Linked DNA regions of Magnetococcus sp. PR-3. The protein of the gene in region 1 interacts with the protein of each later gene in a pairwise test. Links are inferred from orthologs where the notes say so. Each region holds a gene or a part of one and is shown on either strand. Other genes may lie near its edges.

Region 1 (6,271 bases):
AGCCCCCCCTTATTGTACTGGATGATCCTGCGGCTGAACTGGACAGTGATGGTATGAGCCGTTTGATGCAGCTCTTGGTACAAAAAGGCAGCCAGATTTTTGTGGCCAGTTGCCGGACCGAAATTATCCCCTGGTCTGGGCCTGTTCAACAGCAGTTTGAGGTTGATCAAGGGGTGTTTAAAATTTTTGAAAATTCGCCGTAAATTGTGAGAAAATGGATTGTTTTTAGCCTTTTCAATGTTTCACCCGTTGCCGCAGTTTTTGACCACGGGACCAGAGAGAATGGATGCCATCTCTGGTGGCAGTCACTCAAGAAGAGAGAAGATCACCCATGACCACGGAAAACGCACCTGAAGCCCAGGACGAGAATGTCACCTATGACTCCAGTAATATCAAGGTGCTCAAAGGGCTGGATGCGGTACGCAAGCGTCCCGGCATGTACATCGGTGATACCGATGACGGTACTGGTCTGCACCATATGGTATTTGAGGTGGTGGATAACGCCATCGATGAAGCTCTGGCGGGCCACTGTGACCGGGTGGAGGTGATTCTGCACAGCGATGGTAGCTGCTCAGTCACGGATAACGGACGGGGTATCCCCACCGATATCCATGAAGAGGAGGGACGTAGCGCTGCTGAAGTTATCATGACCGTGCTGCACGCCGGTGGTAAGTTTGACGACAACTCCTATAAAATCTCCGGGGGTTTGCACGGTGTGGGTGTCTCCGTGGTGAACGCCCTGTCAGAGACACTGGAGCTGACCATTAAGCGGTCTGGTGAAGTGCACAAGCAGATCTATCACCTGGGTGAGCCTGAAGAAGCTCTTAAGGTGATTGGTAATACGGGCGAGTCGGGTACAACGGTACGCTTTAAACCCAGTACAGAGATTTTCCACAATGTGTTGGATTTCTCTTTTGACACCCTCTCCCAACGTCTTCGAGAGCTCTCATTCTTGAATGATGGGGTGCGTATTTACATCCACGATGAGCGTGACGACAAGAGCCATGACTTCTTCTACGAAGGGGGCATCCGCTCTTTTGTAGAGCACCTGAATAAGGCCCGTACACCACTGATGGATCCGCCCATCCACTTTAAAGATGAGCGTAATGGGATCTCCGCCGAGGTCTCTTTGCAGTGGAATGATGGCTATCAGGAAAATATCTTCTGCTTTACCAACAATATCCCCCAACGGGATGGTGGTACCCACTTGGCTGGTTTCCGTGGTGCTTTGACGCGTACCATCAACAACTATGCATCCACGAACAACCTTTTGAAAAAAGAGAAGGTATCCATATCAGGAGATGATTGCCGGGAAGGTTTGACGGCGGTGATCTCTGTGAAGGTCCCTGATCCAAAGTTCTCCTCCCAGACCAAAGACAAACTGGTCTCTTCCGAGGTACGGCCGGTTGTTGAAAGTGTGATGTCTGACTCATTGTCCACTTTCTTTGAGGAACATCCTCAAGAGGCCAAGTCCATCATCGCCAAAAGCGTCGAGGCCGCCAACGCTCGTGAAGCCGCCCGTAAGGCCCGTGAATTAACGCGCCGTAAGAGTGCCTTGGAGGTCTCTTCTCTACCCGGTAAATTGGCGGATTGTCAGGAGCGGGACCCCGCCAAGTGCGAACTCTACCTCGTGGAGGGTGATTCTGCTGGAGGCTCTGCCAAACAGGCCCGTGATCGTAAGCATCAAGCGGTTTTGCCACTCAAAGGTAAGATCCTTAATGTAGAGAAAGCTCGCTTTGACAAGATGCTCTCTTCCCAGGAGGTTGGTACGCTAATTACCGCTCTGGGTACCGGTATTGGCCGGGAAGAGTATGATATTGAGAAGCTGCGTTATCACCACATCATCATCATGACTGACGCGGATGTAGATGGTGCGCACATTCGTACACTGCTGTTGACCTTTTTCTACCGTCAAATGCCGGAAATTGTGGAGCGGGGTCACCTCTATATTGCCCAGCCACCTCTCTACCGGGTCGCTAAGGGTAAACAGGAGCAGTATTTGAAGGATGATGATGCGCTCAACCAACTCTTGATGAACTATGGTCTGCATGGGGTTGAAGGTCGTAATGGCGACAAGGTTATGGATGAACAGGCGCTCCTGGAGCTGGTACGGGATGCCGCCAAGTATCGTAAGATGCTGGACCGTTTAGGTCGTCACCATGACGCTTTAGCCTTGGACATTGCCGCCAGTGCCCTGAACATTGATGAGTCCATTTTAAAAGACAAAGCCGCAGCCGGTGCATTGCTGGAGACCTTTACCCAGATGTTGCAGGAGCGTGGGGGTGAAGAGGAGCGTTTACAGGTCTCCTTAATTCACGACCCTGAGACCAGCAGTGAGGTTATTTTGGTCGAACGGGCTGTACATGGCATGTTGCAGTTTACCCGCATCAACTTGGCCATGGTGCACTCAGCAGAGTATGCCACGATGTTAAAGATTGCCATGAGTTATGAGGCACAGATGGGTCATAATGGCCTATTGGTTAAAAATGAAAAAGAGACACCCGCAGGACGTGTTGCAGACTTCCTGGAGCTGGTCTTGACCGAAGGTCGCCGTGGCCTTTCCATTCAGCGTTATAAGGGTTTGGGTGAGATGAACCCTGACCAGTTGTGGGAAACCACCATGGATCCTGATGTGCGTACACTCTTACAGGTACGGGTGGATGATGCGGTGGGGGCCGATGAAGTCTTTACCACATTAATGGGTGATACCGTTGAGCCACGACGGGATTTCATTCAAGAGAATGCTTTGAATGTGACCAATTTGGATGTTTAGGTTGGTACTGTAAAAAACAAATGGATGGGGGCCTTGTGCCCCCATTTTTTATGCCTTTTTGTACGGTTTCATAGCCCCAAAGGATCTTTAACCAAAGCCTTGGCCAACGACATAAGCTGTACACTATTGCCTGTATGCAGGTCCTGGCTATGATCCAATTAAGAGGGATTTTTAAACTTCTCATCACCACTATATTAGCACTATTGTATTTTTGTCTGCCGCTAAAATAAGCCAGTGGATGGGGGTATTATGCCCAAGTTTTTATACATTCTTAAGTTACTTTATATGCTTTTACAATCGCTTATACATTATTATGGCGCAGTAAGATAAACGCTTTTGCCCTTCTATACGGGTCCAGGACTATGATCGGATTAAGGGGGTTTTTAAAGCCACTCATTCCTATTATATGAGCGCTAATGTATACAAACCCATTTTTGATTTTAAAAGAAGGGTCTATGCAAAGAGGTCACACGGCCACCCCTTGAACCACAGTGGACTCTTGGCTCAGAGTATCCCCCCTCCTCATAGGAATGCCTTACTGTAAGTATGGTGGACTGTTCTCTATAGCCTGCCCATGTATCCCCCATATCGCAGATCGCCACCCGCTCAAGAACCAAGCTGCCGTAACCAAAAGTGGTGACTTGGCGCCGGTATAAAAAAGGGCGCGAATAAGATAAAATCAAGCAAAGACACAGGGAAAAAGAGGATACTTAACCATCATCTTATGCCGATGGCCTACAAGCCATAGACCCGCACACGTGTTTAGTATCCAAAGACCAACAACATTAAGCTGGACACCATGACTAGCCGATCTCTTTTATTGCTTATCCTTTTTCTGTTCACCCTACCCTACCCGGCCCAGGCCAATGGTTGGCGTCAGGGTGTGGTTTCCGTCTCCAACCGCTATGCTGCGGAAGCCGCCCTGAATATGCTCAAACAAGGGGGAAATGCCATGGATGCCGCTGCTGTGGCACACTTGGTTTTGGCCGTGACGGAGCCCTATGGTAGCGGTATTGGGGGTGGCAGCTACCTGTTGCATTACGATGCCCAAAATAAATCTGTCCATGCCTGGGATGGACGGGAAGAGATCCCCGCCCATTTTGACCCCAGCAGTTTTTTGGATGCTGAAGGTGACCCGGTACCCTTTCAACAGCGTTCAACAGGGGGGAACCCCGTAGGGGTGCCCGGCTCCCTGGCCCTCCTGGATGGTGCTTTAAAAGCCCATGGGACACGAACTTTGGCTGATGTACTGCAACCGGCCATTCGTCTGGCCCGCCAAGGTTTTACCATCGATGGCCCCTTGGCCCGTGCCATTGAAGGAGAGCAAGGTCGCCTAAGCCAGGATCGTGCTTCAGCGGCTCTATACCTACACCCTGACGGTACCCCCAAGGCTGCGGGAGAGCAGATGGTTAATAGCAACCTGGCCATCACCCTTACCCGTATAGCCCAGGAAGGGGTTGAGACCTTCTATAAAGGGGATATTGCACGGGATATCGCCCATGCTGTGCACAAGCACCCTTCTAACCCTGGTACATTGAGCCAGGATGACCTGGCCAACTACCGAGCCGTTCAGCGTCGCCCGGTCAAGAGTGGATACCGCGGGTTAGAAGTTTATGGCATGCCCCCTTCCAGCAGTGGCGGCCTGACCTTAGGACTGATCCTACACATTTTGGAAGGCACCGACCTGCCCAGTCTGACCTGGGGCTCCCCCACAGCTCTACAACGCTTGGCAGATGCGCAAAACATGGCCTTTGCTGACCGTAACCGCTATATGGCCGACGCCGACTTTGTGCTGGTACCGACCTCTGGTCTATTGGATCGGGGTTATGCCATGCAACGGCGGGAGCTTATGCACCCTTTTAACGCACTGGTCACACCGGTAGCCCCTGGTATACCCCCTGGCTTTGAAGAGGCGCCTATGGCCCCTTCAGAGAGTGAAGAAGGGGCCTCTACAACCCACCTCTCCATTATTGATAAGCAGGGGAACATGGCGGCACTAACAGCCTCTATTGAACGCCGTTTTGGTGCGGCCCTGACTGTGCCGGCACGGGGATTTACCCTCAACAGTGAATTGACCGACTTTTCTCCCCATATCAAAAAGGGCAATCAGCATATTGCCAACCGTCCGGACGCCCTCCGGCGGGCACGACGCTCCGCTTTGGGAGAGGATGCCACAACCATGGGGGGTAAGCGCCCACGCAGCAGTATGACCCCCACACTGGTTCTACGCGGTGGTAAACCCTATCTGGCATTGGGCTCCCCCGGTGGGTCACGGATTATTGGGATTGTGCTAAATGTGCTCACCAACATTGTCGATTTTGAAATGGACCCCCAGTCCGCAGTCTCAGCCGCCCGTATGGTGGCCCGTAACCGTGGTGTGGATCTGGAACCAGGCCTATTTGCAGACCGAGCCAGGGTTGCAGTGTTGGAAGCCAAAGGATTAAAGGTACGTAAAAGCCGCCGTTTTGGTTCCGCTCAGGTGGTACAGATGGCACCTGATGGCCAACTGAGTGGGGGATCTGACCCCCGCCGTGAAGGGGTGGTACTGGGCTATTAGGTAAATAACGGCCAAAAAAAGCCCCTATGGCTAACCATGGGGGCTTTTTATTATGGAATGTCTATCAAGCAGAGTCCTGGTCGTCAGTCGTTCAGAAGCTCGTTTGAGTAGTGGATTCCTGGGATGGCATAAAGGTCTGTATAGCCAAAGAAGCCTCAGCTTCTTCAGGATCAAGCCGAGATTGTCACCAATCCCTGTGAACTAACAGGGTGATACACGACCTGATTACGGATAGGGATTTGAGATGACCCTTTTGATGAAGGGTCCAACCTGGGATCATAGTGACAACTAGGACTGACGCTTGAAAAGCCAGTCAATCTGCCGATCACCAATGCGTGCGATCAGTGAATAACCCATTTTTTCAAGAGTTTCAGAGGCCAAATCAGGTTGGCCATACAGGGCATTCAACTCCATTTTGTTTTCCATAAGTATGACCGGAGAAAATTGCTGAATTGTCCTTTGCGCTCCGATCAATGCGCGTGCTTCGAATCCTTCTACATCTAGCTTCAAAAAGTCACAAGCGGATAGCTGAAAAGAGTCAATGGGGCGGGTGGTGATGTCTCCAGGACCAACAACCCGAGCACAGACGGTACGGGCATCACCACAACTGATCGCAACCGACTCAGTGTCATTGGATAGCGCACAGCGGTGTGGGGTGACGATTTCCTTCATCCCCCAACTCTCGATGTTTTTGCATAGACATGCATATGCTGAAGGGTGAGGTTCAAACGCTTCTACCCGTTTAAAACGGGTGGCCATGACCCGGCTCCAAGAGCCAATATTGGCACCAGCGTCGATGGCCAGCGTCCATCTGTCTACATGGGACAAAGCCTCCTCTAGATGGTGGATTTGGCAACCCCCACGATTTTCAAAAGATTCCCGCGACCGCTGAAGGTGTAGCCCTTCTTTGCAGTCTTCATCTGGAACCCAAAAATCACCAA
Region 2 (6,529 bases), on another replicon or contig:
TGGTCTTTGGCGCTCCAGGCCGGGGTGGCCGCGGCGGTCATGACCTGTTTGCCCATAAACTGGGCAAGAATGTCCAGCCGCGCCTGGCTCTCGGGGGTGCTGCTCATGGTCAGGCTGCGGATCTCACCGGATTGAGCCTCTGCCTTGGGGTCGGCACAGGCCTCTGCCCAGATCGCCGAGGCATATTTGCCCGGGCCGATCGCATAGCTGTGGATCTGTGGGGGCTGTTGGGTGTCGGCCGGTTGGCAGGTTACCTCAATATGGTCCACCCGTGTTTCGGTGGGGCTGCTGTGTCCCAACCGTTCGGCCACCATGCCAACATTATTTTTGACCGCCCAATCCCCATCGTTGGGTCCATCCAGCTCAAGGTCGGCAAACAGGGTTTGAAGGATCGCATCGGATTGTGTAGGCATGGGTCTGTGCTTTCTTAACCGGTGGCTTTTAAGGGGGTTTGGTTTGGGTTTGTTTGGGTGGCTGCATCATAGCGCAAGCCCTAAGTGGGCTCAAGTTTACAGCCGGGGTCTGCACAGGGGGGCAGATGCAGATTTGCCTGCTTATACCCCATGTTATACGGCTCAGGGGTGGTTTTTAAAGGGCGTTTGAAGGTTTTTATGCGGTGGGCTGCGGGGGCGTGGTTGGGTGTGATCTTGTGTAAGCTGTTGGTATATAGGTGGAATAAAATATTTTTTGTTGGTCTTGTTTGACTTGTTAGGGAGGCGGTGCGGTGCGAGCGCTCTCTAGCCTATTATCCTGACTGGAAATGGTTTACCATAAAACCCTCGTCAGAGTACTGGGCTGCTCTGGTGTTGCTCCCAACTTGGGTGGTCCATGCACGGTGTGTTCTGCATCGGTTCCTTAACTTGGGCATGCTCATAATCCTCATTGTGCACGATTTAAGGCACTTGTCTTGAACTCTTGTGCGGTAAGCTGCTCAATAGATCATACCGGTATGAAGTAAATTTCCCATGGGTCTGGATGGGGATGTGTGGGAGGGACGGTGCCTCCATCTTGAGCCTTAGACTGTAAGTGGGCTCATTTTTGCAACGATGGATGGATTGTTCTGTCTTTAAGGAGAGTTCCCTATGGTTCTGTGTACATTTCGGTTGGGTGACCTGATTATGGGGGTGGATATCCGCATGGTTCAGGAGATCAAGCGTGCCCACCAGAGTACACCGGTACCCGGTGCGCCGGACTATATTCGGGGTATGCTCAACAACCGTGGTCGGGTCTGTACCCTCTATGATCTGCGTACACGCTTGGGTTGGTCTCCTCCTGATGGTGGCGGTCAGCAACCTAAAGAGTATGCCATTATTCTAAAGACCCGTAGCCATGTGCGCCAGTTGGATGAAGAGCTGGCCCGTACGGTGGTCTTTTGGGAAGACTCTGTGGCCCTGATTGTTGATCAGTTAGGGGGCGTGTTGGAGGTTAACGGCCAGCAGCTACGTTCAGCCCCGGCCAATATGGCAGGGATCTCTGCGCAGTTTGTGCACTCGGTGGTGCAGCAAAAAACAGAACTGTTGGTGGTGTTGGATGTTCCCCGTATTTTAGGTTTTGATCCCGATGAAGAGCAGAAAAAAGCCGAAGGCAGTGGTGTTTAACACCATCTAAGCGCTTGGTTGTGGTCTCTCTCTTTCTCTGTATGTGTCTCTGAATTTTGACGGGTGGCGTGGCTGGGGCTTTGTGCATCGGCCAACGGACCCCGACCCCGAGGTCTCTTCTCTCCTTACAATCACACCTTCTTCCCTCGCTAGGACCTCTTCGCCATCCGGGGCGTTCATCGCTATTCTCCCCTCTCCACGGACCGATGGTCCTGACCCTAAACAGGGTGGCGCAGGCTTTCTGGCTCTCTTCGGCTCAACCTCTCTGGCATTGTTTGTCGGTGCCGATCAGTTAGAGCTGTATGTGAAGTGCCCGCCACCGGTTCTTGCCGCTCTTTAAGTACACGATGTTAAATACCCGCTACGGTTCTTGCCGCTCTTTGAGTGCACGATGCTAAATACCCGCTACGGTTCTTGCCGTGTACGGTTAGGAAACGCGTGATCCCGAGTGGTTTAAACGGGGGGGTGGCTTGGAGGTGCCGTTTTTGTGCGGCTTATCTCTTATCTGCTGCCTGCTGCCTGCTGCCTGCTGCCTGCTGCCTGCTGCCTGCTGCCTGCTGCCTGCTGCCTGCTGCCTCTCTAAGGCGGCTCTCGGCCTTCTTTAGAGTGGATGGCGCCGTACTGGCCGGGTGTGTTCGGTGCAGGCTGTGCGGTGCAGGTGCTTATCAATAGATGGGGGCCGGTTCGGCTGTTGTCTCTGGGCTGTTCGTTTACGCGTTTCTGCTGGTGCTAAGCGCTCGTTGTTGGGGTGAGCTTTAAAAACCTTCCGGGGGGCCGCTGGTCGGGTCTGTTCGGCGCAGGCTGTGGGCTCTGTCAAGCGGCGGGGCTGTGCAGTGCAGGTGCTCATTAATAAGTGAGGGCAGGGCTGGTTCGGCTGTTGTCTCTGGGCTATCTACTTACGCGTTTCTGCTGGTGCTAACCGCTCGTTGTTGGGGTGAGCTTTAAAAAACCTTCCGGGGGCCGCTGGCCGGGTCTGTTCGGCGCAGGTTGTGCGGTCTGTCAAGCGGCGGGTCCGTGCGGTGCAGGCGCTCATTAATAAGTGAGGGCAGGGCTGGTTCGGCTGTTGTCTCTGGGCTGTTCGTTTACGCGTTTCTGCTGGTGCTAAGCGCTCGTTGTTGGGGTGAGCTTTAAAAAACCTTCCGGGGGCCGCTGGCCGGGTCTGTTCGGTGCAGGCTGTGGGCTCTGTCAAGCGGCGGAGCTGTGCGGTGCAGGCGCTCATTAATAAGTGAGGGCAGGGCTGGTTCGGCTGTTGTCTCTGGGCTGTCTGCTTACGCGTTTCTGCTGGTGCTAACCGCTCGTTGTTGGGGTGAGCTTTAAAAACCTTCCGGGGGCCGCTGGCCGGGTCTGTTCGGCGCAGGCTGTGGGCTCTGTCAGGCGGCGGAGCTGTGCGGTGCAGGTGCTCATCAATAGATGGGGGCCGGTTCGGTTATGCGGCTATTCGCATGCTATCTACTTACGCGTTTCTGCTGGTGCTAAGCGCTCGTTGTTGGGGTGAGCTTTAAAAAACCTTCCGGGGGCCGCTGGCCGGGTCTGTTCGGCGCAGGTTGTGGGGTCTATCAAGCGGCGGGTCCGTGCGGTGCAGGTGCTCATCAATAGATGGGGGCGTGTCGGTCGTGTGCCGATCTTGGCTCGGCCACTGTTTTATGTGGGTTCAGTGGGCTTAAAATTGAGCCTGCTTGGCCATGGGTGGGGAGCAAAAAATGGCTTTGGAGCCTAACCCGGTTGCCGCTTTGTCTGTGGGTGGGTAGGGCGCGGTGTAAGGGGCTTTTATTGCGCTGAAGCTGGTTTTTTCCCCTCAACCCCTGCCGGGGTGGTTCTCTGCCCTAAAAAAGAGTGCCTATGGCTGTTTAACATCCCTAGGATTGGTGGGTGGGTTCAGTGTATACTGCCGGTTTCCTAAAACTGGACGGTTTTGAATCCCGTTGGCTGCTTTAAATCCGGGTAAAACGGGTTGAACAAAGGAATACCATGAGCGACACCACCCCCACTGCGGAACAGCTTCCCATCAACATTGAAGATGAGATGCAACGCTCCTATCTGGATTACGCCATGAGCGTAATCGTAGGGCGTGCCTTGCCCGATGTGCGTGATGGCCTAAAGCCCGTACACCGGCGCGTGCTCTTTGCCATGCGGGAACTGGGGAACGAATGGAACCGATCCTATAAAAAATCTGCCCGTGTGGTGGGTGACGTCATCGGTAAGTACCACCCCCATGGTGACTCGGCGGTTTATGACACCATTGTACGGATGGCCCAGGACTTCTCCATGCGTCACCTGCTGGTGGATGGCCAGGGTAACTTTGGTTCGGTGGATGGCGACTCTGCCGCTGCCATGCGTTATACCGAAGTGCGTATGACCCGCCTGGCCTCGGAACTGCTGGCCGATATTGATAAAGAGACGGTGGCCTTTGGCCCGAACTACGATGGCTCCCTTAAAGAGCCCGAAGTGCTGCCAGCTAAATATCCCAACCTGCTGGTCAACGGATCAGCCGGTATCGCCGTGGGTATGGCGACCAATATTCCCCCCCACAATCTCGGGGAAGTGATTGATGCCACCTGCGCGCTGATTGATGATGCTGAGCTGGACCCCCGCGCCTTGATGCAGTACATCCCTGGTCCTGACTTCCCCACGGGGGGGTCGATTCATGGACAGGCCGGTATTGTCTCGGGGTATGAGACGGGGCGGGGTTCTGTCATCATCCGTGCGAAGACCGAAATTGAAACCCGTAAGGATGGCCGTGAGACCATTTTGGTCCACGAGCTGCCCTATCAGGTCAACAAAGCCAAGCTGGTGGAGCGTATTGCCGAGCTGGTACGGGATAAAAAAGTCACTGGTATCTCTGACCTGCGGGATGAGTCTGACCGTCAAGGGATGCGTGTGGTGGTTGAGATCAAGCGTGACCACCAAGGGGAGGTGGTGCTTAATCAGCTGTTTAAGCACACCCCTATGCAGAGCAGCTTTGGCATTAACGCGCTGGCGTTGGTGGATGGCCGTCCGGTTACCCTTTCGTTAAAGGGCTTTTTAGACGCCTTCCTAAAACACCGTCGTGAGGTGGTGACCCGTCGGACCATTTATGAGCTGAACAAGGCCCAGGCCCGTGCCCACTTGTTGGAGGGTCTGGCGGTTGCGTTGGCCAATATCGATCGGGTGATTAGCCTGATCCGTGCCGCCAAAAACCCCGCCGAAGCCAAAGAGGGGCTGATGTCTGAAATGTGGGAGCGTGGCCCGGTTGAGGCCATGTTGCTGCGTGCCTTGGGCGAAGGGGATATCGCTTCGCCACAGTTTGTACCGGGTGGGTATAAGCTCTCTGCCGAACAGGCCCAGGCCATTTTGGATATGCGCCTGCACCGCCTGACCGGGCTGGAGATCGATAAGATCCATGATGAGTTTGAGGAGATCTTGACTGAGATCGCCCGTCTCAAAGCGATTTTGGCTTCGGACTCCATCTTAATGGATGTTATCCGTCAAGAGCTGCTGGAGATTAAAGAGCGCTACGCCAACCCCCGTCGGACCCAAATTGTGGAAGCGGTGGGTGATTTCTCCATTGCCGATCTGATCCCTGAAGAGGAGATGGTGGTTACCGTCAGCCACGGTGGGTATATCAAGCGTCAGCCCAGCTTGACCTATCAGGCCCAGCGTCGCGGCGGCAAAGGCAAGAGCGCCACCGGGGTTAAAGATGAGGATTTTGTGGCGCAGATGTTCGTGGCTTCTACCCACGATACCATCTTCTGCTTCACCAATACCGGTCGAGTCTTTAAGCTGAAAGTGTATGAAATTCCACCGGGTAGCCGTATTGCTCGGGGTAAGGCTATTGTCAACCTGCTGCAGCTGGAAGAGGGCGAGAAGGTTCGCCAGATCGTGCCTGTACCGGTGGCCGAAGAGGCCTGGGGGAACTGGGATCTATTGTTCGCCACCCGCAGTGGTTTGATTAAAAAGACCGTGCTATCGGGATATGCCAACATCCGTACCACCGGTATTCGTGCCATTAATCTGCTGGAGAGCGACGACCTGATTGGTGTGGCGTTGCTGCCCGGTAGTGGTGAAGCCGATGGTGATGGGAGTGATGAAGCCGATGGTGACGTGAGTGGTGAGGCTGAAGAGGGGCGTGTTGAGGAGGTCGTGGCCGAAGATCTAAGCAGCGACGATGCCCCCGGTCGGATTATGCTGGTTGCCCAGGGTGGTAAAGCGGTGCGCTTCCGTGATCAGCTGGTGCGCCGTGTGGGGCGTGTCTCCCAGGGGGTGCGGGGTATGCGGCTGAAAGGGGACGATGCGGTCATCGCCCTAACGGTTATTGATACCGAGAGTGTGGGACGCCAGCTTTTGACCATGACCGAAAACGGCTATGGCAAGCGCAGTGACCTGACCCAATACCCCACCAAAGGTCGGGGTACCCAGGGTGTGATCGGCATGGATGCACGGGATAAGACCGGCCATGTGGTGAGCGCACTGGTGGTGGATGAGAGTGATGAGGTGATGGTGATCACCGATCAGGGTACGGTACTGCGTACCAAGGTTGACTCTATCCGCGTTGCGGGCCGTGCCACCATGGGTGTGCGGGTGTTGAATGTGGCCGATGGGGAGCGGGTTGTCTCCGTGGCACGTTTGGCGGAAGCCGAAGAGATTGAAGCGTTGGATGAAGAGGGTCATGTCATTACCCCAGAGGCAGGGGAGGAAGCTGCGGCTCCTGAGCCTGATGCTGAGGGTGGAGAATCCGAGGAAGAGGGAGCGTAACCGTGCTGGATATCAAACGCATTCGTAAGGATACCGATGCTGTTGAGGCGGCGCTCAAGCGTCGGGGTGGTTCGGTGGATCTCAGCCATTTTCGTGAGCTGGAATCCCGCAAACGTGGCATTCAGACCGATGTCGAGCAGCTGCAATCTCAACGCAACGCGCTCTCAAAAGAGATTGGCCAGCGCAAAGCGGCCAAAGCG

What was found.
Region 2: the proteins of gyrB (region 1) and gyrA interact in binary tests that used the Escherichia coli proteins (3 or more experiments, as listed by UniProt). The link is inferred for Magnetococcus sp. PR-3 from one-to-one orthologs.

What each region holds. Positions count from the first base shown.
Region 1 is NZ_JBAHUQ010000047.1:7,851-14,121, reverse strand. Bases 20-3,052 are described here. They hold gyrB (DNA topoisomerase (ATP-hydrolyzing) subunit B), read left to right. Parts: upstream 20-331; coding sequence 332-2,773; downstream 2,774-3,052. Other genes in these bases: recF (DNA replication/repair protein RecF), read left to right, coding at 20-203. Outside these bases: more of recF, read left to right, coding at 1-19; ggt (gamma-glutamyltransferase), read left to right, coding at 3,573-5,330; V5T57_RS19445 (FkbM family methyltransferase), read right to left, coding at 5,619-6,271. UniProt on the Escherichia coli protein: DNA gyrase negatively supercoils closed circular double-stranded DNA in an ATP-dependent manner to maintain chromosomes in an underwound state.
Region 2 is NZ_JBAHUQ010000041.1:24,961-31,489, forward strand. What follows is about bases 3,239-6,529. They hold gyrA (DNA gyrase subunit A), read left to right. Parts: upstream 3,239-3,566; coding sequence 3,567-6,329; downstream 6,330-6,529. Other genes in these bases: serS (serine--tRNA ligase), read left to right, coding at 6,332-6,529. Also shown: V5T57_RS18565 (hypothetical protein), read right to left, coding at 1-413; V5T57_RS18570 (chemotaxis protein CheW), read left to right, coding at 1,083-1,598. UniProt on the Escherichia coli protein: A type II topoisomerase that negatively supercoils closed circular double-stranded (ds) DNA in an ATP-dependent manner to maintain chromosomes in an underwound state.